Regions from separate parts of the Paenibacillus sp. alder61 genome, predicted to be linked through region 2. Evidence: a T-box and tRNA genes for the amino acid it is inferred to sense, from the RefSeq annotation. Region 2 holds a T-box; the other holds one or more tRNA genes.

Region 1 (12,188 bases), on a different contig from region 2:
CGCTCTTCTCCACACTTAAAAAACATGCGGCCGCCAACCCCGTTCAATTTCACATTCCCGGGCATAAAAAAGGGCTCGGAACCGATAAAGAATTCCGCGAATTTATTGGCGATAACGCCCTGTCCATCGACTTGATCAATATCGCTCCGCTGGACGATCTTCACCAGCCGACCGGAGTGATCGAGGAAGCGCAAAAGCTGGCCGCCGACGCATTCGGCGCGGACCATACCTATTTCTCGGTACAAGGCACGAGCGGAGCCATCATGACTATGGTCATGTCCGTTTGTTCTCCCGGTGATAAAATTATCGTTCCGCGAAATGTTCACAAATCGGTGATGTCCGCGATCATTTTTTCCGGGGCCAAGCCGGTATTCGTATCCCCCGCGCAGGACACGAACCTCGGGATCGATCACGGGATCACCTCCTCGTCCGTGCGGCGGGCGCTGGAGCGCCACCCGGATGCAAAAGCCGTCCTGGTCATCAACCCGACCTATTTCGGCGTCTGCGCCCATCTCAAGGACATCGTCGATCTGGCGCACAGCTATCATGTCCCTGTGCTTGTGGATGAAGCCCACGGGGTTCACATTCATTTTCACGAGGAGCTTCCGATGTCGGCCATGCAGGCCGGAGCGGATATGGCGGCCACGAGCGTACATAAGCTGGGCGGCTCCATGACGCAAAGCTCCGTGCTCAATATCAACACCAAGAACGGTCTCGTCAGCCCGAATCGCGTGCAGACGATCATCAGTATGCTGACGACGACTTCGACCTCCTACCTGCTGCTCGCCTCACTCGATACCGCCCGCAGAAATCTCGCCCTGCACGGGCGCGAGATGGTCCAGCAGTCGCTGGAAATGGCCCATTATCTGCGCCGGGAAATCAACAAGATCCCGGGGTTGTACAGCTTCGGCGAGGAGATTCTCGGCAGCGAGGCGGCCTATGATCTGGATCCGACCAAAGTGACGATCCATGTGCGCCATCTGGGGATCACCGGCTACGAAACGGAGAACTGGCTCCGCGAGCATTATAATGTGGAAGTGGAGCTCAGCGACATGTATAACATTCTGTGTATCATTACCCCGGGGGACACGCAGGAATCGATCGAAACGCTGCTGACGGCCCTGCGGAGCTTGTCCGAGTGCTATTACAAGGAGAACAACGCGAACGAGCTGATCGTCAAAATCCCGGAAATCCCGCAGCTCTCCCTGATCCCCAGGGATGCGTTCTACGCGGATACGGAGGTCATCCCGTTTCGGGAATCGGCGGGACGCATCATCGCCGAGTTCATTTATGTATACCCGCCGGGTATTCCGATCCTGCTGCCGGGGGAAGTGATCTCGCAGAGCAATATCGACTATATCGTCGATCACGTGGAAGTCGGTCTCCCCGTAAAAGGGCCCGAAGACCGGTACATTAACAACGTCAAGGTTATCGTCGAGGCCGATCCGATTTTCTAGGCTTGAAACGAAAGGGCTGTCCCAAAAGCACACTCGCTTGGGACAGCCCTATTTATGTTCGAACGATTAAGCTTCGTCCTGCTGGGAGACCAGCTCGTTATAAGCTTCCTCCACTTGACGCCATTCGTCCTCGTCTTCGATATTGTAAAGCACCATTTCCTCGTTCTCTTCTTCCATACGCAGGATGATGCCGTCGGCTTCCGGATTGTTCCGTTCCAACAGAAGGGCATATAATTTGTCGCCGACGTCAAACGTCTCGACAAGAACCATTTCTACGTCGTTGCCATGTTCATCCGTCAGCGTCAATACGAACTCCTCATGCTCATGATCATGCTCATGGTCGTGTCCGCAGCCGCAAGCTTCACCGTGTTCGTGCTTGTGATCGCTCATTGAAATACCTCGCTTCGGTTAATTTGATGGGTTGCCAAAACCTGTCGGTTTCCCTCGTATCGTATCATTTTAGAAGGGGCAGGTCAATTTTGGCAAAGGCGCGGTATCCCCCGGTTATTTCTCGGCGATGACCGTCTTCTCCGAAACCAGGGTATAGTCGCCTCCTACAGGCTTCATATAGAAGCCAATGATATACTTCCCTTCGGATTTGAAATCATACGTGTAATCATTTGTACGGAACCAGAAATTATCCCGCTGCTCCTTAATTTCGTCGGACTGAATCACTTTGGATTCGCCGTCGGGAGCGGTGATGGAAACGCGCACCGCGGAAATATCCGTCCGCAGTCCGTCAATTTGAGCGAACACATTGAATTTTAGTTTACCGGTTTTCTTAATATTGATGTTTCCGATGACCGTGTCGCCCGTAAACAAGAACATGTGAACATTCGGTTTATAGTATTTGACCGTTTTCGTTGCCTCATCATATTCGACAAGGCCTTCCAATTCACGAACCGGGACATAAGTTTTTCCGTCGACGATGTAGCCCCCGTCCTGTACTTCTTGTCCGTCCAGGAACAGTTTCACTTTTTGGGTGGCCGAATCGGCAAATAACATAGAACCTCCCATCAGGGAGAATGCAACGACCAGTACAGCAACTCTTCTCCATTTCATCCAAGTAACCCTCCATTACATTCGTGTTGATGTAAATTTATACTCCGGGGATAGGCTCAAGTTGCGGTCATCGACTGAAACAATCCACTTTTTTTGCCGGGCCCGCTCTTTCGTTCGGATTCAAAATCGTGTACATTAATGGGAGCAGATTAAACCAAGGAGGGGTAACATTGCCACTGCGCCTTCAAATGCTGGGTACGGGCAGCGCATTCGCCAAGAAGTATTACAACAACAACGCTATATTGTACGCGGAAGATTACACACTGCTCATCGATTGCGGAATTACGGCTCCGCTCTCCCTGCATCAACTGGACAAGTCCCTGGATGAGATCGACGGGATTCTGATCACGCATATCCACGGGGACCACGTTGGCGGCTTGGAAGAATTCGCTTTTCGCATGAAGTTTATTTGGGGCCGCAAGCCCGTTTTGTATATCGCCGACAAGCTCGTTCATCCGCTGTGGGAACATACGCTGAAAGGAGGATTAACCCAGGAAGGCATCGCATCGCTGGAAGATGCCTTCGAGGTGAAAGTGCTGTCGGAAGGCACTGCGCACCACCTCTCTCCATGCCTGTCCGTCGAATTGATTCAAACGCCGCATATCCCAGGTAAAGACAGCTACTCCCTTTACATCAACGGCGAGACTTTTTACAGTGCCGATATGATCTTTCAACGGGATTTGCTGACCCGTCTGGTCGAAGAAAGAAACTGCCGTAAAATTTTGCACGAAGTTCAACTTCAAGGCCCCGGCCAAGTACATACCGAGCTCAAGCAGCTTCTGTCCCTTCCGGCGGAAATCCGCCGAATTATTTTGCTGATGCATTACGGGGACGAGATGGAGAATTTTATCGGACAGACCGAAGAAATGGAGTTTTTACGCCAGCATCAAATCTATACGTTGTAACAAAGAGAAGCAGCCCGGCCGGAATTCACGGTCGGGCTGCTTGTTTAAGTTATGGAATTTCAAGGATTTACTCAAAACGAGGGAGCGCGTCCAAGTTGTTGCTCGGATCGCCGTCCGCATCGCTCCGGATGTACATTTCTCCGTCCCTTCCCTTAAACAGGTTGGCCCCGGCAATCGCTCCGGCCTGGACCTCGCGCTTGGCCTGCTCGTAATCCAAAACGCGGCCGCTTGAGGTTTTAAAAGCGGTCAGATCTCCGTCGCCGTTTTTTTGCACCGCAATAAACCTTTCTCTTGTATCCATAGCCATCTGCCCTCACATCTCCTCTGTTTGAGTTTGGGTGATGGGTATAGCATGTCCTGTTTTTCGCAGAATATGAATCTACTTGAGCGGTTTGACCATCCGTACATGCGGAATCCCCGCGTCATCGAACGGCTCGGTGGAAATCGTTTCGTAGCCGAGCTTGCGGTAGAAGCCTTCGGCCTGGCATTGCGCATCCAGTACCGATTGCGAAAGGGCCAGCTCTCTCGCCAGCTCCTCCAGCGCGATAAGCAGGATTTTTCCGATCCCATGGGAGCGGAACGCTTGGCGCACGGCGATCCGCTGCATTTTGGCCGAATTGTCCTTATAGTACGTCAATCTCCCGGTTGCCGCGTAGGTCCCGTCGACCTCCACCAGGACATGATGCACATCCGGGCTAAGCTTGTCGAATTCATCGATTTCCAGATCGATCGGGACATTCTGTTCCTTGACGAACACTTCCTTGCGAATTTCAAGACAATGCTCCAATTGCTCCTGCGTCTCCACATGTATAATCACTGCAGCCATTTACATGCCTCCCCTAGATGGTGTTACATCAATAAACATTGAACTGCAACATTATACAAAAAAACCGTTTTCGTGTATAGTTGGTTGCAGAAGCGATTTATTTGGGAGAGGGGTCGATCCGGCTATGGTTATGGGCGTTACGATCGCAGCGGCTGTGCTTATCGCGGTGTTATTGATCGCCTCCATGTTCTATGTCACCAAAAAAGGCTACTCCCGCAAATGGGACGAAGAGTAGCCCGAGCTTGGCTCTTCGCTTTGGGGATGGATGATGGTCTCTTTCGAGTAGACCTCTTCCTCCACGGTCGGCGCATAGACGCCATCGGTGACGAAGGGACCAAGCCACCAAGGCGAAGCGACCGCTTGCCGGTCCAGAGTGGCCTGGCTTGGAGCCAGCATACATCCGCCAGCCAAAGTCATAAACGCCAAGGCGACGGTCATTCCCAGAACCCCCTTGCGTATAGGGCGCTTGGGAAGGGCCGTAAGTTTGCGTTTGAACATAAGGTTTTTACCTCCTTGGCAAATGAGTGTCTTGGGTTCTAGTTCTCATTGTTGCCCGGATAACCGCACCTATTCAGAAAAAAAGAATTGACATCTCCCTATGTTCCTGCTAATATAAATTTTGTCTTCACTATATTCTGATCTGTTAGCTCAGCTGGGAGAGCACCATCTTGACAGGGTGGGGGTCAGTGGTTCGAGCCCACTACAGATCATAGCTGAGAGCCCTTGCGTAGCAAGGGCTCTTCTTTTTTCTTACGATTTAATAAGGGACCAAAAAACCTATATTGGGGCCGAATTGGGGTCTCATCAATTTTTAATTTTTTTTAGACCGTTTTGTCTATTTTCATAGAATTAATTTTGCTACTTCCAGTAGAGGGATTTAAACTAAATTCAAATATAAAGCGGCCACTGGTAATCCACCATGTGGTAAATTTATATCTATCTTTGGTTTTCCGGTAGCTGTTCCATTAAGGTAATTCAATTTGCTTCTGGTTTCTCTAACAGGAAAATACCACAATTGGTATGATGCAAAGGATGCCGGCAGCGGCCCATCCAAATACGCAATTGACAAGCACAATAACAACAAAGGACCGTTCAGCAAACGTACTGATTACGTTATTTTCAACAATATCCTAACGTTCGAAGTGAATGAATATACTGCAACGTCTGCTACCTATAAGTAAAAAGGCGAGACAACGAAAAGACCACTTTGGCTTATGCCTCGGTGGTCTTATGTCATTTTATTGCTTCGACTTTTGGGACGTTCCTTTAGGGGGATCTGCATCAGCAAATTCCGTATTAAGATTTGGAACACCTAATTTCTTTTTTACTTGCTTGGAGCTGTGCTTCGCATTATTCTTCTTATCCATCAATACACCTCCTGTTGGTAGTATTATGCGGCGAGCAACTTCGCCCTATGCGTTGTGATGGTCGCGGATAACAACTCGCCCATAACTTACCGCCTCACTACTGGATAGCCAAACGCTATAATCGGTAAAGAGGTGTTTTAAATTTATTGATCCAATGTTACTCACAACAGCCCCGGTCCGTTCAGCGATCCGCGCTCCATATTTGAACCGAAAATCACGGACACCGGTTGATCTTCTCGCAAGAGTCCGCTAACGTCCACCCTGCACTCGGCAGTACCCGGAGATTAGCTGCGGTTTATTTTCACACGACATCGAACTTGACGGTGAAATCGCATGCGTGGACCCGGCGACCGGGGTGTCCGATTTCGAGTCGGTAATGACTCGGTTCCAGGCGAAGCGCGCCGGCAAAATTGCACGCCTCTCCGCTACCCTTCCGGCCTATTATGCTGTGTTCGACATTCTGCGGTACAAAGGCGAGGACCTGCGGAAGTTGCCGCTCCTTTAGCGCAAAGAAATCCTCGCCGGCCTGACGATGCCAAACGCAAATTTTGGCGTTGTCCCGTATGTTGAAAGGTGTGGGCGAAGCTTTGTTTGAACAGATCAAGGCCCGTGGGCTGCTGGCGTACATGCTCTCCAAACTTGACAGTTTCCGTTTTTACATTGACGAGCTGGTCAGGCACACGACCGAGGGAAAGGACAGTATCCGCGCCGGCATGAAGGAGCTCGAGCAACTGGGAACCCGGTCAAAAATGAGCGCGGCAAGATCATGTCGTGGGGGCTGGATATTTACGAAAATCCCTATATAAAAACCTATTTGAAATACTTCAGCCAGAAAAAGAATAAACAGCATATGAGGGTAACAACAGATCAGTATGGATGGATTATGAATCAGATAGATCACCTGAAATCCTCCGACATTACGGTGAAGCAATGGGAGGACCAGGTGAGAGATCATTTCGAAAAGCTCCCGGCAAAGAACAACGGGAATATCATTGCGTTCCTGCATGCGTCGCACAGGCGGGTTGATGTGGGGATATTTGATCAGTTTAATTGGTGAATAAAAAAACATACACTCCACATACTTACGATAAATAAACTTAAGAGGTGGAAGTTATGGCATTAATTTTTCCGGCAAGTTTAGACGAATTGGCTAGGGAGACTTATGTTTCAATTGATATTCCTGCGGGGGAAAATAGGAAGCTCACCTTTTCAGTCAATGCAAGTAGACCACAAGGTATTGGCATCTACGGACCTGAAAAACTTAAGTACACTGAAAAATATAGTACTTCCGATTTTCAGAGCATAGTCCTACACGGCTTTAATGATATCATTGCAACGTACTGCATAGCTGGATGGGCCTTTTTTCCGACATCAGACGGTGGAAGGTGGCTTCAGAGCAAAGTCCGGGTAAATGAGCAAAATGTAGTGGGGTTTGACGATTTTGTGGATGATGGAGATTTTAATGACCTTGTAGTAGAAGTAACCGCTACTGGTTCATCTGACTAAGAGCATGTAATTCGAATTAAAAGCCATGACCAGGCAGCACTTCTTACACTGGCTCGCCTCTTTATTTCGGAAATCCTCCAAGATATTTGTTACGGGCTACCTTGCCTATTTCAGCCAATCCCTAATTGCTGCCAATTCGATATCCGATTTTTTTATCCTAAAGCGATCGGGTAAAGCCCATTCAGGGTGGGCAACTTGGAATCCGGCCCATCCAACTTTTAGATAATTCAAGTATAGAAAAGTGGCCTCACCTTCTCTCGATACTCCAAATTTCTGGTGCCAAATCTGGTGCCGAAAGTTAAATATCGGCACCAAAAACCAACAAACACGAACAATGATACGAACAAGAAAACCCCTTATATACTAAGGGTTTTCGCACTCCAACAATATTCAACAAAATAAAAAACATTCTTAACAGGGTGGGGGTCAGTGGTTCGAGCCCACTACAGATCATAGCTAAGAAGCTTGGTGTAGCAAGGCTTCTTTTTTGTCTTGCGATTTAATAAGGGACCAAAAAACCTATATTGGGGGACAATTTTAAAATTGAGCCAAATATCCATTTTCCCCGCTTAAGTCGCAGTCGGAGCACCGGACAGATTCTCAATATCGGTGGATCCGAATATCAGCAACGTAATGACAATAATTAGGAGAACATTGTTAGCAAAATTTTCTCCATCAAAATTACTCATATCCTTCACCTGCTCTTGAAGTTTTATTTAGCTGTTACCCGTCTTCTTTTTCAATGCTTCCATAAAGTCGTTTAAAGTGATATTTCCATTTTCATTCATAAAATTAACAAGTTTATCGACAGTGTCATTATTCAATGTTTTAAATTTGCCAACGAGGCTGACGAATAATGATGAATCTGTATACAACTGAACCGAATCCACTTTAAGCCTTCCCGTTAAAAGCAGGGCTGCAACGACGAGCTCAAGTTTTTTGTTTCCTTGAAAAATAGGGGGAGAACTTTGTTTGTTTCTCTGCACCCGCTTAGTCTGTTTATTTTTTTGAGTTCGAGCAGCCATTCTTCCTTCCCCCATTACCTAATAACACTACTAATGAACTGTCATTTCATCAATTTATTCACTGAAAATGCATTTAGTGAGGGACAAAGTAGAGATTTGTTCAAATTGATTTTATGCCTCGCATAATTCTGCCCGGACATCATTTCCCCTTCTCAAGTTTCGACATAACCGACTGCACCTGCCCCCATTCCAGCAAACATCTTTCGAGTTCGGGTTCCAACCTGGTTTGGATACTATCCTTAAGATCTTTAATTTCTTCTTCTAGTCTTTTTAATTTTTGATCTGTGGCTGAAGCCTTTCGTTTTTCGGACATTTCAATGAGTTCTGAAAAATTCTTTTTTTCGTTGATTAGATAGGAAATTCTGTTTTCCAACTGCCTCTTGCTTTCTTCGAGATGTTCTCGATTCGTCATATCCGAATATTTATTGGAAGCGTCCTTTGCGGGCTGCTCGGATTCAATATAAATCGTACCCCCTTTGTATTTAAAATCGGCTTCTAGCGCATCAGCTAAAGGGCGAATCGGGACTGTTGTTTTCCCGTCGATGACAGCACCCTTGTCTTCCAACGGGCTACCGTTAACCACCACCGACACTTCTCCCGTTACCTTCTGACCGATTAAACTCTTCACTTTAGCTGAAACCGTTCCGGCCGAGGCTGCCACCATCACGCCAAGAAGAAATGAACCCGCAATATACGCCGTTTTTTTCATAGATATAACCTCCAATGGTATAATTATTCTAATATTGCCCTACCCAACACTTATTGTGAAGGAATCGTCGTCTCACCGATATGATTTATGATCCTTCAAGATTTCCCCTCCGGGAACCGATAATAACGGAGTATACTCATTCCATAGGCGAGGAGGAGCAAACATGGACATTGGAGCCTTATCCACCGCATTGTCCCAAAGCAGCCTGAAGCAGGCCGTGGGCATCTCGGTGCTGAAGATGGCGAAGGAGCAGACGGTTACGGAAGGACAAGCCCTGATAAAAATGATGGAGCAAAGCGTAAACCCGAACCTGGGCGGTAACATCGACATTAAAGTTTAACCCGACTTGTCGCGACATTTAGGAAGAGGCCTTTATAAGGTCTCTTTCTTTTTTCCCTATTCGCCCAATTTCAACTCTCGAATAGACTGTTAGCAGTTCAAATTCGGAAGGTGGAAAGCGAATGAGTTTATCGTTGTATCGGGAAAAGATTCTGTTTACCGCGGGCACGGGGCCAGCAGGCTATGACATCTGGGCATATGTTCCCCTGACTCGGTGGATCATCCGGCTTACCCGGGGACTCGCCGAGGCTTTTTCTGTGCCCTATCCCTCCCGGGATGGCCGCCGTCTAGCCTTTATCGGCAGGAATTCCATCCTTTACGCCCTTGATCTGCGAAGCGGATCGCTGGCTCAACTGGATCGGCTCGAACCTTACACCCTGCTGGACTGGTCCCCGGATAACGGGTATCTGAGTTATGTCAAAGAAGGACGCATCGTTATTTATCACTTGGATTCCCATCGACATACCGTTATTGCCACAGTCGGCGCCACGGACGCCGGGTGGTTTCCATCGGGAACCTCTCTGCTTTATGCCGCGCCCGATCCTATCGGTAACGTACAGCTATATCAAATTAACCCGAACGGAACGAACGTACGGCAGCTAACCCGGAATGAGGAAGGGCCGCTGCACGATGTTCGCCTCTCCCCTGACGGACGATTCGCCCTGTATACGTCTCCGGGGGCCAGCATCTCCCTGATCAGCGTAGTTAACCTGGCGACCGGCCAAACGACCCGTCTTGAAGGGGGGCCTGAGGCAAAAAACTATAATCCCGCCTGGTCTCCCGATTCCTCGCGCATCGCTTACAGCGCCACTTCTTTGATTCAAAACCGATACATCTCCTATATACAGACAGACCGCAGAGAAGGCGGACAGATCGCGACCTGGGCGGTATCCTCGTGCTTCTCCACTCCGGTCAGCTGGTCTCCGGACGGCCGGCGCATCGCTTATTTGTCGGGATGTGAAGGGCAGGAATCCGCAAAAGAACTCTGGATTGCCGATACGAACGCGCTCCGTTACCCCGCCAAAGTTCTCGAAGCCGGCTCCCTTACCGCCATCGCATGGATAAAACAGACCCCTTGAAGCAGACTAAAAACCAGATGAACGAACAGATTCGAGTGAACAACCCCGCTGCTTCTCCCCTATAAACTCATTTATTTAGTCCGAAAGTAAGATCGGGCGATTGAAACGGGTAATGGGAAGTGACGGGAGGGAGGAATGGCAGATTGGAGGAGCATACCAATACGGAAAACCGTTATGTTCAGCAGCATTTAGCTAATGAGCGGACGTTTTTGGCCTGGATTCGCACGAGCGTCTCGATCATCGGCATAGGCTTTCTCGCCGCCGGATTGGTATTTAACTCCACCTACAGCGAGATTGCCCGGGTTTTTTCCGTAATTGCGGGAATGGGATCGCTCGTTTTCGGAACCGCCGTCATCGTGGCCGCCGCCCTGGAATATCGCATAAAGCGGACGCAGATCAACCGGAATGAATTCCGCTCCTCTTACATCATCGTCAGCTTGATTCTGATTTTGATGCTGATCCTATTCGGCCTTCTCTTTTTTCTGATGTATTTTCTGTTGTTTGCTTAGCCGGATGCGGCCTAATAGCTGTACAGAAACGTCCGCCTTTTAAATCCGCAAAGGAAGGTGTTATTCATGGATCGCAAAAAAGAAGAGTTCAAAGGCTTAGGCTACGGCCCGGGAGTCGACCCCATCCCCGAGGCCGATAACGGCACAGCCTCCACGGACATGCTGGAAGATATCGTCGACGAAATGTTAAATGATCCGGTGGAGAACGACCAAGCGAAGGATCAAGCTCGACAGCCGGGCAACAAGAGAAATACGGACAAATGAGGAGGGCCATAGTGCCCTTCTTTTTTGGCTTCGACGTTCAACGATCTCATAGTAACTTGGAAAAATAATCTGGTGTACACAATGGTCTGGCGTGCTTCCGCATCTGAATAAGCGTCCAGGCCCGCATTTTTAGGCATTAGCCCAATCCATTTATAGGCATCTGCGTATAATGCCGTATAAATATTTGGGAGGTAATTTTTTGAATAATTATCCAATGATGTATCACATGCCCCACAATCCACATATGCAACACATGCCTCACACTGTCGTGGTCAATCCTGTAGATCATTGTGTTGTTGACGCTTTAATATGTCTCATCGGAAAAATTGTTATCCTGGAAACCACACGCGGTAGACTCGATGGACGTGTCGTTGAAGTCAAACAAGACCACGTCGTCCTTGAAGAAAGACACAAGAAATTTTTAGTCCGTATCGCCGAAATCGTTTGGATAATGCCGGAATAATTCATGAATCAAAGGAGCTGTGCGTACAGCTCTTTTTTCTTTCGATTCAGCTACAGCCTACGTCTCCCTGCTTAGATCCTGGCCGCCTGGAACGATAGATAAAAATTAAATTATAAAAATTTAAATAAATGTGATTTAAATCACATATCATGTGAAATAAATCACTTATACTTAAGACATCAAAGATGATCATCCAAAAAACAAAAACACAAATCCTAAAGGAGTGGTTCATATGTTTAACAATTTCCTCAGAACGAACAAAGTTGCGATGTGGTTCCTCACCGTGATCCGTGTTTACCTTGGCTATCAATGGATGACGGCCGGCTGGCACAAAATTACGGGCGGTTTCGACGCCGCCGGCTTCCTGAACGGCGCAATCGCCAACAGCGCCGGCGATCACCCCGCCGTTCAAGGCTGGTGGGCCGCTTTCCTGGAAAACTTCGCCCTGCCGAATGTCGACCTGTTCAACTTCCTGGTTCCTTACGGTGAATTTCTCGTCGGTCTCGGTCTGATCCTCGGTACCTTCACTACTTTCGCCGCTTTGATGGGGCTGGTCATGAACGCGGCCTTCCTCTTCTCGGGAACCGTAAGCACGAACGCGCAAATGCTGCTGCTTGAAGTGCTGGTCATCGTAGCCGCCGCCAACGCCGGCAAGATCGGCCTTGACCGTTTCGTCC
Region 2 (12,188 bases):
CCCTTTTTTCTGGTACTCGGCCATCGCCTCGACCGCGCTGTTCATCGCTTTCTCCAGATTTCCGGCCTCCAGCGCGAAAGCTTCGGGCTGGTTGGCGCGGACCGCCGCCGCGCTTTCCGTCCATCGCTGATGGCGCTCGCCCAGCTCCGATTGTTCCTCCGCCGACAAAAGCTGAGGCTTGACCTCCACAAGACGGGACGCGGACAATGTACTGAGCCAATCGATCAACTCCGCGCTCCGGGCAAAATATCGTTCCAAGGCGGTTACATCCCCGTTATATAGAATCTCGGCGGAAGAGGGAAGCGCGATTTCGTGAAGAATCAGATGTACTCCCGCTGTTTTGAGTTGGCCGCTCAGCAACTTGGCTTGTTCCCTGTCCGAAGAAACCCCGGCATAAACCCGCTTCTCGTCGACGGTGTCGCGGGCTGCGGCAATCCCCGACGCCTCCAGTTCCCGTTGAGCCAGTTCGACTCCCTCCGCCGTAGAAAATACGCCGTACTGCAAAAAGTGATAGGTCTGTCCCGGCAGCGCGATGTTTACCGGCATCCCCGCATTCCCTTCATCCCCCGGGTCCCCGCCGATTTCCCCAAAAACCGGAACATCCGCAGACTGGCCGGCTGAGGAACGATCGGGCACGGAAACCCCCGGGATGGGAACGCTCACGTCCCCGTTAAACATGGACAAGACCACGAAACCGAACAGAGCGCCCGTAACGATGGCGCCGGTCAAGGAACCCGCCACCTTCCACCACGATGTCCTTGGCTTACGGGTGGTATACGACGGGAGGATCGCCCCCCCGGTCCCGGTATAATCCGTAAACGGGTCGTTCCAGTCGTCGACGATTTCCACCGGGCGGTAGACGGTCTCTCCACCGGACGGCGACTCCCCGCGATGCCGCGGTTCTCCGTCGGATATGGAGGCAACCGGTTCTTCAACCGGCGGCAGCGCCTCCGGCTTCATTTCGGCTGCCGAAACCACACGCGGCGCGCTCTCCTCCATGCCGCGCCGCCGCTGCTGCCCATCGTCAAAACGGAATGTCATTTTGGCCTTATCCACTGTCCGCACGCTCCTTGTCCATTCTTCTAAAGATACCATATGAGCGGGCGGTTCTTTATATGCCAAACCGCAAGAAAAACCTCGCAGTTCAAGTCCGCGAGGTTTTTCCTTTTACATTCGTTTTTTCTCCATATCGTCCTGATCGGTTAAGATTCGGGCGGATCCGTTAATCGGTCAAAGTTTTGGCCAGCGTATCCCCGACCTTCCAAATATCGCCGGCGCCCATCGTAAGAACCAGGTCCCCCGGCTGAAGCCGGCCCTGCAAGTCCGCGATGACGTCCTGCTTCGTCGGAAGGTACCGAGCTCCGGCATTGCTGTTCTCCTTGATAAGTTCAACCAGCTTGGAGGAATGGACCCCTTCGATTTGCTGTTCGCCGGCTGGGGAGTATATGTCCGTGATGATCACCTCATCCGCCTCGCCAAAGGCCCGGCTGAACGCATCCAGCAGGAAAAACGTGCGCGTATACCGCTGCGGCTGAAACACGGCGATAATCCGTTTGCCCGTCGCTTTGGCCGCGGCGATCGTCGCCTCGATTTCCGTCGGATGATGGGCGTAATCGTCAATCACAAGAACGCCGCCCTTCTCTCCCAGCACCTGGAACCGGCGCTTTGCACCATGGAAACCGATGATCGCCGACGCGATATCCGCGAAAGGGATGCCCGCCTCCAGACAGACGATGACCGTAGCCATAGCGTTATATACGTTGTGTTTACCCGGTACGGAAAGCTCGATCGTCCCCAATTCCTGCTGTCCCTTTTTCATGAGGAACGTGACATGCCGATCCCCCAGCTTGATGCCGTCGGCCGAATAATCACAGTCCGGTCCCATGCCGTAAGTGATGACGCGGCAGTTGAGATCGGGAAGAAGCTCCTTAATATTAGCGTCATCTCCGCAAACAACGGCTACTCCATCCGGTTTGATCTGGTTCAGAAACTGGACATAAGCTTCTTTCAGCCGTCCGAAGTCCCCGCCATAGTTCTCGAGATGGTCCGCCTCAATGTTGGTGACCACACCCATGGAAGGATGGTATTGGAGGAAAGACCCGTCGCTCTCGTCCGCTTCGGCGACGACAAAACGTCCTTGTCCCGCCTTCGCGTTGGTCCCGATCCCCATAATTTCTCCGCCGATAATGTACGTCGGATCCGTGCCGCACTGCTCCATGACCAGCGCGATCATCGACGAAGTCGTCGTTTTGCCGTGCGCGCCGGCAACCGCAACGCCCTGCCGTTCATTCAGCAAGCGGGCCAACATCTGCGAACGGTGCAAGATCGGAATTCCTTGCTCCTCCGCTTCAAGCCGTTCCACATTATCCTTCGGAAGGGCCGTGGAATAAACTACAAGGTCCGCACCGTGCACATGCTCCGCGGTATGCCCGATATAAATTTTCGCCCCTTTGGCGGCCAACTTCTCGGTCAGTTCCTGGGAAGCGACATCCGATCCGGTCACGGTATACCCCATCTCCAGCATCACTCGGGCAATAGCGCTCATGCCATAGCCACCGATACCGATAAAATGCACATGTTGTTCAGTTGTATTTAGCAATTTCCATTCACCAGCCTTTTTCAGAATCGGTTTGATGCAAAAGGGTTGCCCGCACATCCGAGATCATATACAACGTGCCGGTGACCACCCCAAGATCCTCCCGTTCCGTCCGTGACTCCAAAAGCGCAAGCGCCTTTTTCCAATCACGCTCCACAACGATTTCCAGATCGGGCTTCGCCACTGAATCCTTCAGCTCAAGTACCAGATCGTATAACGCGCCCGCATCCAGTTTTCGGCGGAAATCGGGCTCGGTCAGTATAAGCGTATCCACTATAGGTAATATATGCTCGAGGTAGGCGCGATGATGCTTATTCGCCAGCATCCCCATCATCAAAATCAGACGCCGATAGCGGAACGTTTCCCGCAAGCTTTTGGCCAGCGACTCCGCTCCTTCGGGATTATGGGCTCCGTCGAGCACGATGCGCGGATTCCCGGACACCTGCTCCAGCCTTCCCGCCCACGTCGTGTTCCGGAACCCGCGAAGAACATCCGCGTCCTCCAAACAGAAGGCCATATACTGCCGCAAAATTTCGAGAACCATCATTACACCGGCCGCATTTTTGCACTGATGCTCTCCCAACATGGAGAGGTTCAACGAAAAGTCGCGAAACGGTCCACGGAACTGCATATCCTGCCCTTGCTCGCTAATTTGAGAACGTTCATAAAAAAACTGCTCACCAAGCAAGTAAAGGGTGCTCTTTTGCCCGGCGGCCGTCTCCTTTAGTACCGCGATCGCCTCGGGCTGCTCGACACAGCTCACTACCGGAATCCCGGCTTTGATAATCCCCGCTTTCTCCTTGGCGATTTGCTCGATCGTGTCCCCGAGGATGTCCGTATGATCATAACCGATATTCGTGATTAAAGAAACGACAGGCGTTACAATATTTGTAACATCCATCCTTCCCCCAAGCCCGGTCTCCCATACTACCACATCCGGATAACATTCCTCGGCAAAATAAAGGATAGCGATCGCCGTACTGACCTCGAACATCGTCGGTGAGCCCAACTCGCTTTCCGCGATATCTTTGACTAAAGGCAGTACCCGATTGCTTAGTTTAAGCAGCGTCTCCTCGGGAATGTCTTGCCCGTTATACTGAAACCGGTTCGTAAACTTGGTAATGTACGGCGAAGTGAACGTCCCTACGCTATAACCGCATTCCAGGAGGGTACGGGTTAAAAAGGCACAGGAAGAGCCTTTCCCGTTCGTCCCGGCCACATGAATAAATTTCAGGCGTCGATGCGGATTCCCCAGCCGCTCCATCAACTGATGAATCCGATCAAGTCCCGGACGTATTCCAAACGGAATCAAACCGTTGATCCAATCGACGGCCTCGCCGTAGCTTTCGAGCGCTTCGCCGTTATCTCCTTCTATATGAACCCCCATTTGCATTCACCTTCACATCTTTAATGGAATGAACCTGCTTATATCAGCAGATAGCAAGCATCCGGCTGAGCCTCTCCCGATGCCGGGAAGAATTCAGCCGGATTGTCTGCATCCTTTTAGCTTAAGCTTTCAATTCGCTGATCCGTGCCAGAACCTTATCCCGCTTTTCCGCGTAATCCGCCATCTTGGCCTTTTCTTCCTCGATGACCTTGGCCGGGGCTTTGGAAACAAACCCTTCATTCCCCAGCTTTTTCTCCACGCGTTCGACTTCTTTGTTCAAGTGGTCCAGCTCTTTTTCAAGCCGCGCGATCTCCTGGCTGATATCGATGAGCCCGGAAAGAGGAAGATACAGTTCGGCTCCGGTAACGACCGCGGTCATCGCCTTATCCGGCACCGCCGCCTCAATGGACAGATCCAACCGCGAGGTGTTGCAGAAACGGCTGATGTAATGGGCGTTCCGGTTAGCGATGTCAAGCAGTTCCGAATTCGCCGGTTTGACAAGCAGCTCGATTTTCTTGCTCATCGGCACATTCACTTCGGCCCGAATGTTCCGGACGGAGCGGATCATATCAACCAGCAGGTTCATTTCTTGAACGGCGTCCGGCGCTTCCAGCGCAGGATCGTATTTCGGCCATTCCGCCAACGTAATCGTTTCGCCGTCATGCGGCAGGTGCTGCCATATTTCCTCGGAAATAAACGGCATGAACGGGTGGATCAACCGCAGCGTCCGGTCCAATACGTAAGCAAGAACCGATTGGGTCTTCCGCTTCGCCGCGGCGTCTTCCCCGTATAGAGACAACTTGGCGAATTCAATGTACCAGTCGCAAAGATCATCCCAAATAAAGTTATACAACTGACGTCCGGTTTCCCCGAACTCATAAGCGTCGATCAATCGGGTAACTTCCCGCGTCGTTTCGTTAAAGCGATGCAAAATCCAGCGATCCGCCGTGCTCAGCTCCCCGCTGATGTCGATGTCCTCGAATTTGACGCCCTCCAGGTTCATCAAGGCAAACCGCGAAGCATTCCAGATCTTGTTCGCAAAATTCCGCGCCTGCTCTACGCGTTCCCAATGGAAGCGAAGGTCCTGCCCCGGAGTGCTGCTCGTGGAAAGCATATAACGCATGGCATCCGCGCCGTACTTCTCGATAACCTCCAGCGGGTCGACCCCGTTGCCGAGCGATTTGGACATTTTACGTCCTTCACTGTCCCTAATTAATCCGTGAATCAGCGTATCGCGGAACGGAATCGTTTGGGTGAACTCCAGACCGGTGAAGATCATGCGGGAAACCCAGAACGGGATAATATCGTATCCCGTCACGAGCACACTCGTCGGGAAATAACGTTTCAGATCCTCGCTGGCTTCATCCGGCCAACCGAGCGTCGAGAACGGCCACAACGCGGAGCTGAACCAGGTATCCAATACATCCTCATCCTGCTTGAGGTCGTCCCGTCCCAGCTTGGCCCGCGCCTCCGCTTCATCGTAAGCCACAACCATCTCGCCGGTTTCCTCGGAATACCAGGCCGGAATCCGGTGTCCCCACCACAATTGGCGCGAAATACACCAGTCGCGGACATTTTCGATCCAATGAAGATAGGTCTTTTCAAAACGATCCGGTACAAAATTCACGCCGTTTCCGGATTTTTGGGCGGCGATGGCCGTTTCCGCCAACGGCTTCATTTTGACGAACCATTGCGTGGACAAATAAGGCTCGATTACGGCGCCGGTACGTTCGCTATGTCCGACTTGATGCACATGGTCTTCAATTTTAATCAAAACGCCCAGCTCCTGCAGGTCCTTGACGATTTGTTTGCGGCACTCGGTGCGGTCCATCCCTTGGTACTTGCCCGCGTCCTTATTCATTTTGCCGCCTTCGTCCATGACGGTGATCTGAGGCAATTGATGACGTAAGCCGACCTCAAAGTCATTCGGATCATGAGCCGGTGTAATTTTCACGGCGCCGCTGCCGAATTCTTTGTCGACATACTCGTCGGCAATAACGGGAATCTCGCGACCGATAATCGGCAGGATCAGCGTTTTGCCGATCAAGTCCTTGTATCGCTCGTCCTTCGGGTGAACGGCAACCGCCGTATCGCCGAGCATCGTCTCCGGACGCGTCGTGGCCACGGTGATCGAACCGCTGCCGTCCTTCAACGGATACTGCAAATGATAGAGGTGTCCATTGACTTCTTTGTACTCCACTTCGATATCGGAAAGGGCGGTACGCGCTACTGGGTCCCAGTTAATGATATATTTGCCCCGGTAAATCAAGCCTTTTTCATACAGTTTCACAAACACTTCGCGGACGGCCTTGGACAAGCCCTCGTCCAGCGTGAAACGCTCGCGGGAATAATCCAGGGAGAAGCCCATTTTCGCCCATTGCTCATGAATGGACTCGGCATATTTGTCTTTCCACTGCCATACCTGTTCCAGGAATTTTTCACGCCCGAGATCGTAGCGCGACAACCCTTCCTCCCGGAGTTTCTGCTCCACTTTCGTCTGCGTGGCGATCCCGGCATGGTCCGTGCCCGGCAGCCAAAGGGCGTCATACCCCTGCATGCGTTTGGTCCGAATCAAAATATCCTGCAGCGTACAGTCCAGCGCATGCCCCAAATGCAGCATTCCCGTCACGTTGGGAGGCGGGATTACGATCGTGAACGGCTCGGCATCCTGTTTTTGCCCCGCCTTAAAAAATCCCCCCTCCAGCCAATAGCGGTACCATTTCTGCTCCGCCGCTTTCGGGTCGTATGTCGTCGGCATTTCCGCCGACAAAGGTTGCTGTGTTTGCTTTTCTGTCATTTGTACTTGACCTCCATTACATTTGAAATAACTTTGGCACAATTTAAGTTTGAGGTTTGATCATGATGGGCCAAGAAAACACAAAAAGCCCCTCGTCTCAAAGGACGAAAGGCTTTACTTTCGCGGTACCACCTTTGTTTCGCAGGCAGGCGGTCAAGGGACCCTGAATCTTCCCGGTTGACTCCGCAAGGCTTGCGACACTCATACAGATAACGGCTGCGGCCGGCCCGTTCTAGCATACCGGAACGATATGGATCAAACGGACGACTCCCGGGCGACTTCGGTCAGCTGTATCCTACGGAATTTTCCAGCGTATCAATTCCGCTCTCTGAAGGGTTCACTGCCTACTCTTCCCGTTCCTGGTCTTTGTAATGGGTTATACATGGCGTTTATCTTTTTCATAATAGCTTGATTATGTCCCGGAGTCAACCTGACGATACAAAAATGGACATTTGTCCTCCATATAGAGACAAAACAAAAAAGCCGCACAATTCACTGTGCAGCTTTCCAAGGTACGCATCCGGTCGATTAGGGAATATACAGCACCTGTCCCTCATTCAAATGCTGTTCGCTCAGGCGATTGTAAAGTTGAAGTTCCCGCGTACTGAGCTGATACCGCTCCGCGATCTCATCCAGTGTCTCTTCACGTTGGACGATAACCAGCTTGACTTTGCGGAAAGGCGTCTGCTCTTCGTTACTGCCGATAAACAGGCTCTTCCACCGTACTTCCTCGCCGTCCCCCGAGTCTTGGGCGGCAGCCTGAACGCTTTCTTGCTCCCCGGCTTCAAATGCAGGTTCGGCATCCTGCCGTGGAGTGGACAGCAGCTTGCTGATTCCGAAATGGTCGTCATGCTGCCCTGCCTCGTTCTTTTTGCTGCCAAGGGCGATTTTCATCTCCTTTTTCTCTTCGGCGGGCTCCGGACGGATCTGGTCCTTATCTTCCAAGGTTTCCGATACGGCCTCTTCGAGTGGGTCCGCCTCGGCCAGGACAGGAAGCTCGTTCTCGTACTCCGCCAGCGGCGCGGATTCAGGAGCCGCCTCCATCCGGTCCCGTTCCTCCAGGTGCTGTACCGTTTCGGCGGCGGTTACGGGTAAAGCATGCTCCGGTTCCCCCTGGGCGTCATCCGGCTCCCGAGCCGCTTCCCGCCATCTCCCGTACCGTTCATCCGGCGCTTCGTCCGCATTTTCGGCCCATTCCTCGAAAACGGGTTCCCGAGGTCCCCCCGGGGGCTCCGTCCAATCCGCATCCCCCTTGTCCTCCAGCACGGCCTGAGCAAACAGCGGCGAATCTACATTGTTCCACTTCAGAACCTGCGGCTGCTCGTCCGCATCTTCCGAACCGGGCTGGGCTTCCTGCTCCCATGCACGGAACGGATCGGCGTAGTTCCGCTCGTTATTTCCGGTCTGGAATTCCCGCCCCCACGGGTTCGAACGATTCGTTTCCGCCTCGCCGCGAAAATCGGGAGCCGGTTCATGGGAAGTTACGAATTCCCGGTCCTTCCACTCTTCCGATTCCACGCTGACCGACGAGGTTTCGATTCCCTGAAGCGAAAGAACGCCCGTAATGTTCAAGCTTCTGGCGCTAAGCAGGTCCACGTCGAAATTCTCGATTTCGACCGCAATGTCCTCCAGCTTACCGACCCGGCTAAGCGGAATCGTAATCTCTACCGGGATCCAATGCTCCAATTCATGCGTGCCGCCTTCCCCCCGATACAGTCCCGACAACAGCAGATGCCCGCGGAGGGAAGCGTACTCTTCGCCCGGAACGACCTGGATTCTCGGAAAAAGTTCGATTTCCTCCAATTCGTCGATTCCGGTTACCTGTTCCGACAAATGTACGCGTTCATAAATATCAAACCTTAAACCGTAGGATGAATCCGTCAAATAGGTTGCCTCCTTTCAGCATTACCAGACCTGATTGGGGTCCGCACAGGATGAAGGGCCCCATCATCGCTCGTTCTTATCTATATGCTTGAAAATAGAGTGCATGCCTGATTTTTGACGGAATTCCGGCTCATTAGCAGCGTAATGCCGCGCATGTCCTTTTTAGGATTCTTTCCCCTGCCGCAACTGTTCACGGAGCCGGTTCCATTCTTCGGGCCAGGGGTCATCCACGCGGATGAGTTCCCCCGTCAATGGATGGGGAAAGGTCAGACTCTCCCCGTGCAGCGCTTGGTGCGGAAAAAGACGGGAACTCCCGCCGTAAAGGGCGTCCCCGACCAACGGGTGCCCCGCATGGCTCAGATGGACGCGGATTTGGTGGGTTCGCCCCGTATCCAGCGTCAGCCGCACCAGGCTCGCTTTCGGATACGTCTCGACCAGTTCCACCCGCGTCAGCGCGTCCTTCCCCGACGGGGAAACCCGCCGCCGGGAAGGGTGGTGCCGATCCCGGCCGATCGGCTCATGGATCACGCGGAGGGCCGGGGAGACCTGCCCCTCCACCAGCGCCGTATAAACCCGGCCGATCTCCTTCCGCGCCATGGCCGCGTCCAGTTTCAGCTGGGCCATGGCGTTCTTGGCGTAGAGCACCGGGCCGGACGTATACTCGTCCAGCCGGTGGATATGGCCCGGGGCAACGGATTCGCCCCGCTGCGCAAACACCGCCGCCACAAGGTTCGCCAGCGTAGGGGGTGAACCGGCCCCGTCCGGATGCACCTTCAGGCCGGCCGGTTTATGGACGACGAGGCAAAAATCGTCCTCGTACAATAGGTCGACCGGCCGCTCCATAGGGGCATACTGTGACGTCCTCGGCGGAAACAGGCGCAGCCGCAGGCGATCCCCGGCCAGTTTAATCTCGCCGGCCGCATCCAGCTCCCGGAGCAGTTTGTCCGGGAAGCCCAGCTCCCGCGTAAGCCAAAGGAGGGCCGCTTCATAGCGGCCCCCCGGCTCCGAAGGATTCAGCTTCCCCGGCATCAGTTCGTACCATTCCCCCCGCCGGGTTCCCGAAACCCTGGCGCTCACAGCTTTTGCAGCGCACGGCGGTGCGCCTCGATCGTCGCGTCGATATCCGCCTCGGTGTGAACCCCCGAAACGAACATGCCCTCGAACTGCGACGGCGCGATATTGATGCCTTCCTCGATCATCGCGGCGAAATACCGCCGGAACATATCAAGGTCGCTGCTCTTCGCCGTATCGTAATTGACGACTTCCGCCTCCGTGAAGAACGGGCATACCATCGAGCCGACGCGGTTGATCCGGCACGGAATCCCCTTTTCCTTGGCGTTGGCGATAAATCCGGCCTCGAGCCGGGCCGACAACATTTCCAGCCGGTCGTACACTTCCGGTGTAAGCAGCGAAAGCGTCGTATATCCTGCCGTCATGGCCAGCGGGTTGCCGCTCAAAGTCCCGGCCTGATAAATCGGGCCGACCGGAGCGATTTGCTCCATAATTTCGCGCTTGCCGCCATAGGCCCCGACCGGCAATCCGCCGCCGATCACTTTGCCCAGACAGGTCAGATCCGGCGTTACCCCAAAGCGGCCCTGGGCGCAATGCCGGTCAACCCGGAACCCGGTCATCACCTCGTCAAAAATCAACAAGCTGCCGTGCTCCGTCGTCAGCTTCCGCAGGCCCTCCAGAAATCCGGGCTGCGGAGGCACAACGCCCATGTTGCCCGCCACCGGCTCCACGATCACCCCGGCGATCTCGCTGCCGAAGCGCTGAAACGCCAGCTCGACGGAAGCCAGATCGTTGTACGGCACCGCAATCGTATTGGAGGCCACGCCTTCCGGCACCCCGGGGCTGTCGGGCAATCCGAGTGTGGCCACACCCGAGCCGGCCTTGATCAGCAGGCTGTCCGCATGGCCGTGGTAAGAGCCCTCGAATTTCATGATCTTGTTTCTTCCCGTATAGCCGCGGGCCAGACGGATCGCGCTCATCGTCGCTTCCGTCCCGGAACTGACCATCCGGACGATGTCGATCGACGGAACCCGCTCGGCCACCAGCTTGGCCATCTCCGTTTCAAGCAGCGTCGGGGCGCCAAAGCTGGTGCCCTTGGCCGTCGCTTCCTGCAGCGCCCGCACGACTTCGGGATGGGCATGTCCCATAATCAGCGGTCCCCAGGAACCGACATAATCGATGTACTCGTTACCGTCGATGTCGTAAATGCGCGAACCGGCTCCGCGCTCTACATATACCGGGGTCAGACCGACGGATTTAAAAGCGCGAACAGGACTGTTCACGCCGCCCGGCATCACCGTTTTTGCTTCCTCAAACGCCTGGTGGGACCGCGTTTCGCTGCGCCGCCCGATCTTTTCACTCATGAGAACCTCTCCTCACCCGTTGATATAAGTTTTATTTCCCCTCGCGCAGCCAACGTGCGGCGTCTTTGGCGAAATAGGTGATAATGATATCCGCACCGGCCCGCTTCATGCCGAGCAGCATCTCCGTAACGATGGCCCGCTCGTTGATCCAGCCCCGCTCGGAAGCCGCTTTGACCATGGAATACTCCCCGCTGACGTTATATGCCACAAGCGGCAGATCGAACTGATCGCGGAGCAGGCGCAGCACGTCCATAAAGGCGAGCGCGGGCTTCACCATCAGCATGTCCGCCCCTTCCAGCACGTCCGATTCCGCTTCTCTTAGCGCTTCACGCACGTTGGCCGGGTCCATCTGATACGTCTTGCGGTCGCCGAACTGCGGTGCCGAATCGGCGGCTTCGCGGAATGGCCCGTAGAACGCGGACGCGTATTTCACCGAATAGGACATGATCGGAATATGGCTGAAGCCCGCCTCGTCCAACCCGGCGCGAATCGCCTGCACGAAGCCGTCCATCATATTGGATGGCGCGATGATATCCGCGCCGGCTTTGGCTTGGGAGACCGCGGTGCGTACGAGGAGGTCCAGCGATTCATCGTTCAGGACATCCCCGCAGACATGGCCGTCCCGTTCAAAAGTATGGACCATTCCGCAGTGCCCGTGATCGGTAAACTCGCACAGGCAGGTATCGGCCACGACCAGCAAATCCGGATACAGCGCTTTGATTTTGCGCGTAGCCTGCTGGACGATACCTTCCTCGTCAAACGCGGAGGAGCCTACGCTGTCCTTCGTTTCCGGAATGCCGAACAACAGCACCGCCGGAATCCCCAGGTCGACGATTTCCTTGACTTCCTCTTCAAGCGTATCCAAAGAAAAATGATAAACGCCGGGCATCGAAGAAATCTCGTTCTTGATCCCGCTGCCGTGGGCCACAAATATCGGTTGAATGAAGTCATCCACCGTCAAAACCGTTTCGCGCACCATGCCGCGAATAGCCGCGGATTGCCGCAGCCGGCGGTGTCTTACAATCGGAAAACTCATGAATACAATCCTCCCTTAAAAAATCAATCCAGCTTTCGGCGGCCGCCGGCTTGCTTCCAGCCAAGCAGGGCGGCCACCAAGCTGGCAATCGTCGCTTCTTCGGCAAGAATCTC

The links. The T-box of region 2 lies ahead of LBW89_RS22790 (valine--tRNA ligase). A T-box ahead of a tRNA ligase gene usually reads a tRNA of that ligase, here a tRNA-Val.
Region 1: it has a tRNA-Val gene. The T-box ahead of LBW89_RS22790 (valine--tRNA ligase) is inferred to sense a tRNA for this amino acid. The anticodon was not compared.

The regions. Positions count from the first base shown of each region.
Region 1 is NZ_JAIUDG010000018.1:94,331-106,518, forward strand. It holds gene LBW89_RS19020 (aminotransferase class I/II-fold pyridoxal phosphate-dependent enzyme) at 1-1,457, shown strand, start outside; gene LBW89_RS19025 (DUF1292 domain-containing protein) at 1,524-1,847, opposite strand; gene LBW89_RS19030 (copper amine oxidase) at 1,962-2,519, opposite strand; gene LBW89_RS19035 (MBL fold metallo-hydrolase) at 2,690-3,424, shown strand; gene LBW89_RS19040 (DUF3892 domain-containing protein) at 3,492-3,731, opposite strand; gene LBW89_RS19045 (GNAT family N-acetyltransferase) at 3,804-4,250, opposite strand; gene LBW89_RS19050 (hypothetical protein) at 4,458-4,748, opposite strand; tRNA gene LBW89_RS19055 (tRNA-Val) at 4,888-4,960, shown strand; gene LBW89_RS27560 (hypothetical protein) at 5,489-5,617, opposite strand; gene LBW89_RS19060 (hypothetical protein) at 5,973-6,122, shown strand; gene LBW89_RS19065 (hypothetical protein) at 6,181-6,423, shown strand; gene LBW89_RS19070 (hypothetical protein) at 6,731-7,123, shown strand; gene LBW89_RS19075 (hypothetical protein) at 7,840-8,148, opposite strand; gene LBW89_RS19080 (hypothetical protein) at 8,288-8,857, opposite strand; gene LBW89_RS19085 (YjfB family protein) at 9,021-9,197, shown strand; gene LBW89_RS19090 (TolB family protein) at 9,319-10,275, shown strand; gene LBW89_RS19095 (YidH family protein) at 10,419-10,784, shown strand; gene LBW89_RS19100 (hypothetical protein) at 10,851-11,048, shown strand; gene LBW89_RS19105 (DUF2642 domain-containing protein) at 11,248-11,511, shown strand; gene LBW89_RS19110 (DoxX family protein) at 11,744-12,188, shown strand, end outside.
Region 2 is NZ_JAIUDG010000025.1:64,409-76,596, reverse strand. It holds gene LBW89_RS22805 (SPOR domain-containing protein) at 1-1,056, opposite strand, end outside; gene murC (UDP-N-acetylmuramate--L-alanine ligase) at 1,223-2,656, opposite strand; gene LBW89_RS22795 (bifunctional folylpolyglutamate synthase/dihydrofolate synthase) at 2,607-3,983, opposite strand; gene LBW89_RS22790 (valine--tRNA ligase) at 4,105-6,780, opposite strand; T-box leader at 6,878-7,150, opposite strand; gene LBW89_RS22785 (LysM peptidoglycan-binding domain-containing protein) at 7,309-8,664, opposite strand; gene LBW89_RS22780 (RluA family pseudouridine synthase) at 8,827-9,693, opposite strand; gene hemL (glutamate-1-semialdehyde 2,1-aminomutase) at 9,738-11,039, opposite strand; gene hemB (porphobilinogen synthase) at 11,071-12,075, opposite strand; gene cobA (uroporphyrinogen-III C-methyltransferase) at 12,099-12,188, opposite strand, start outside.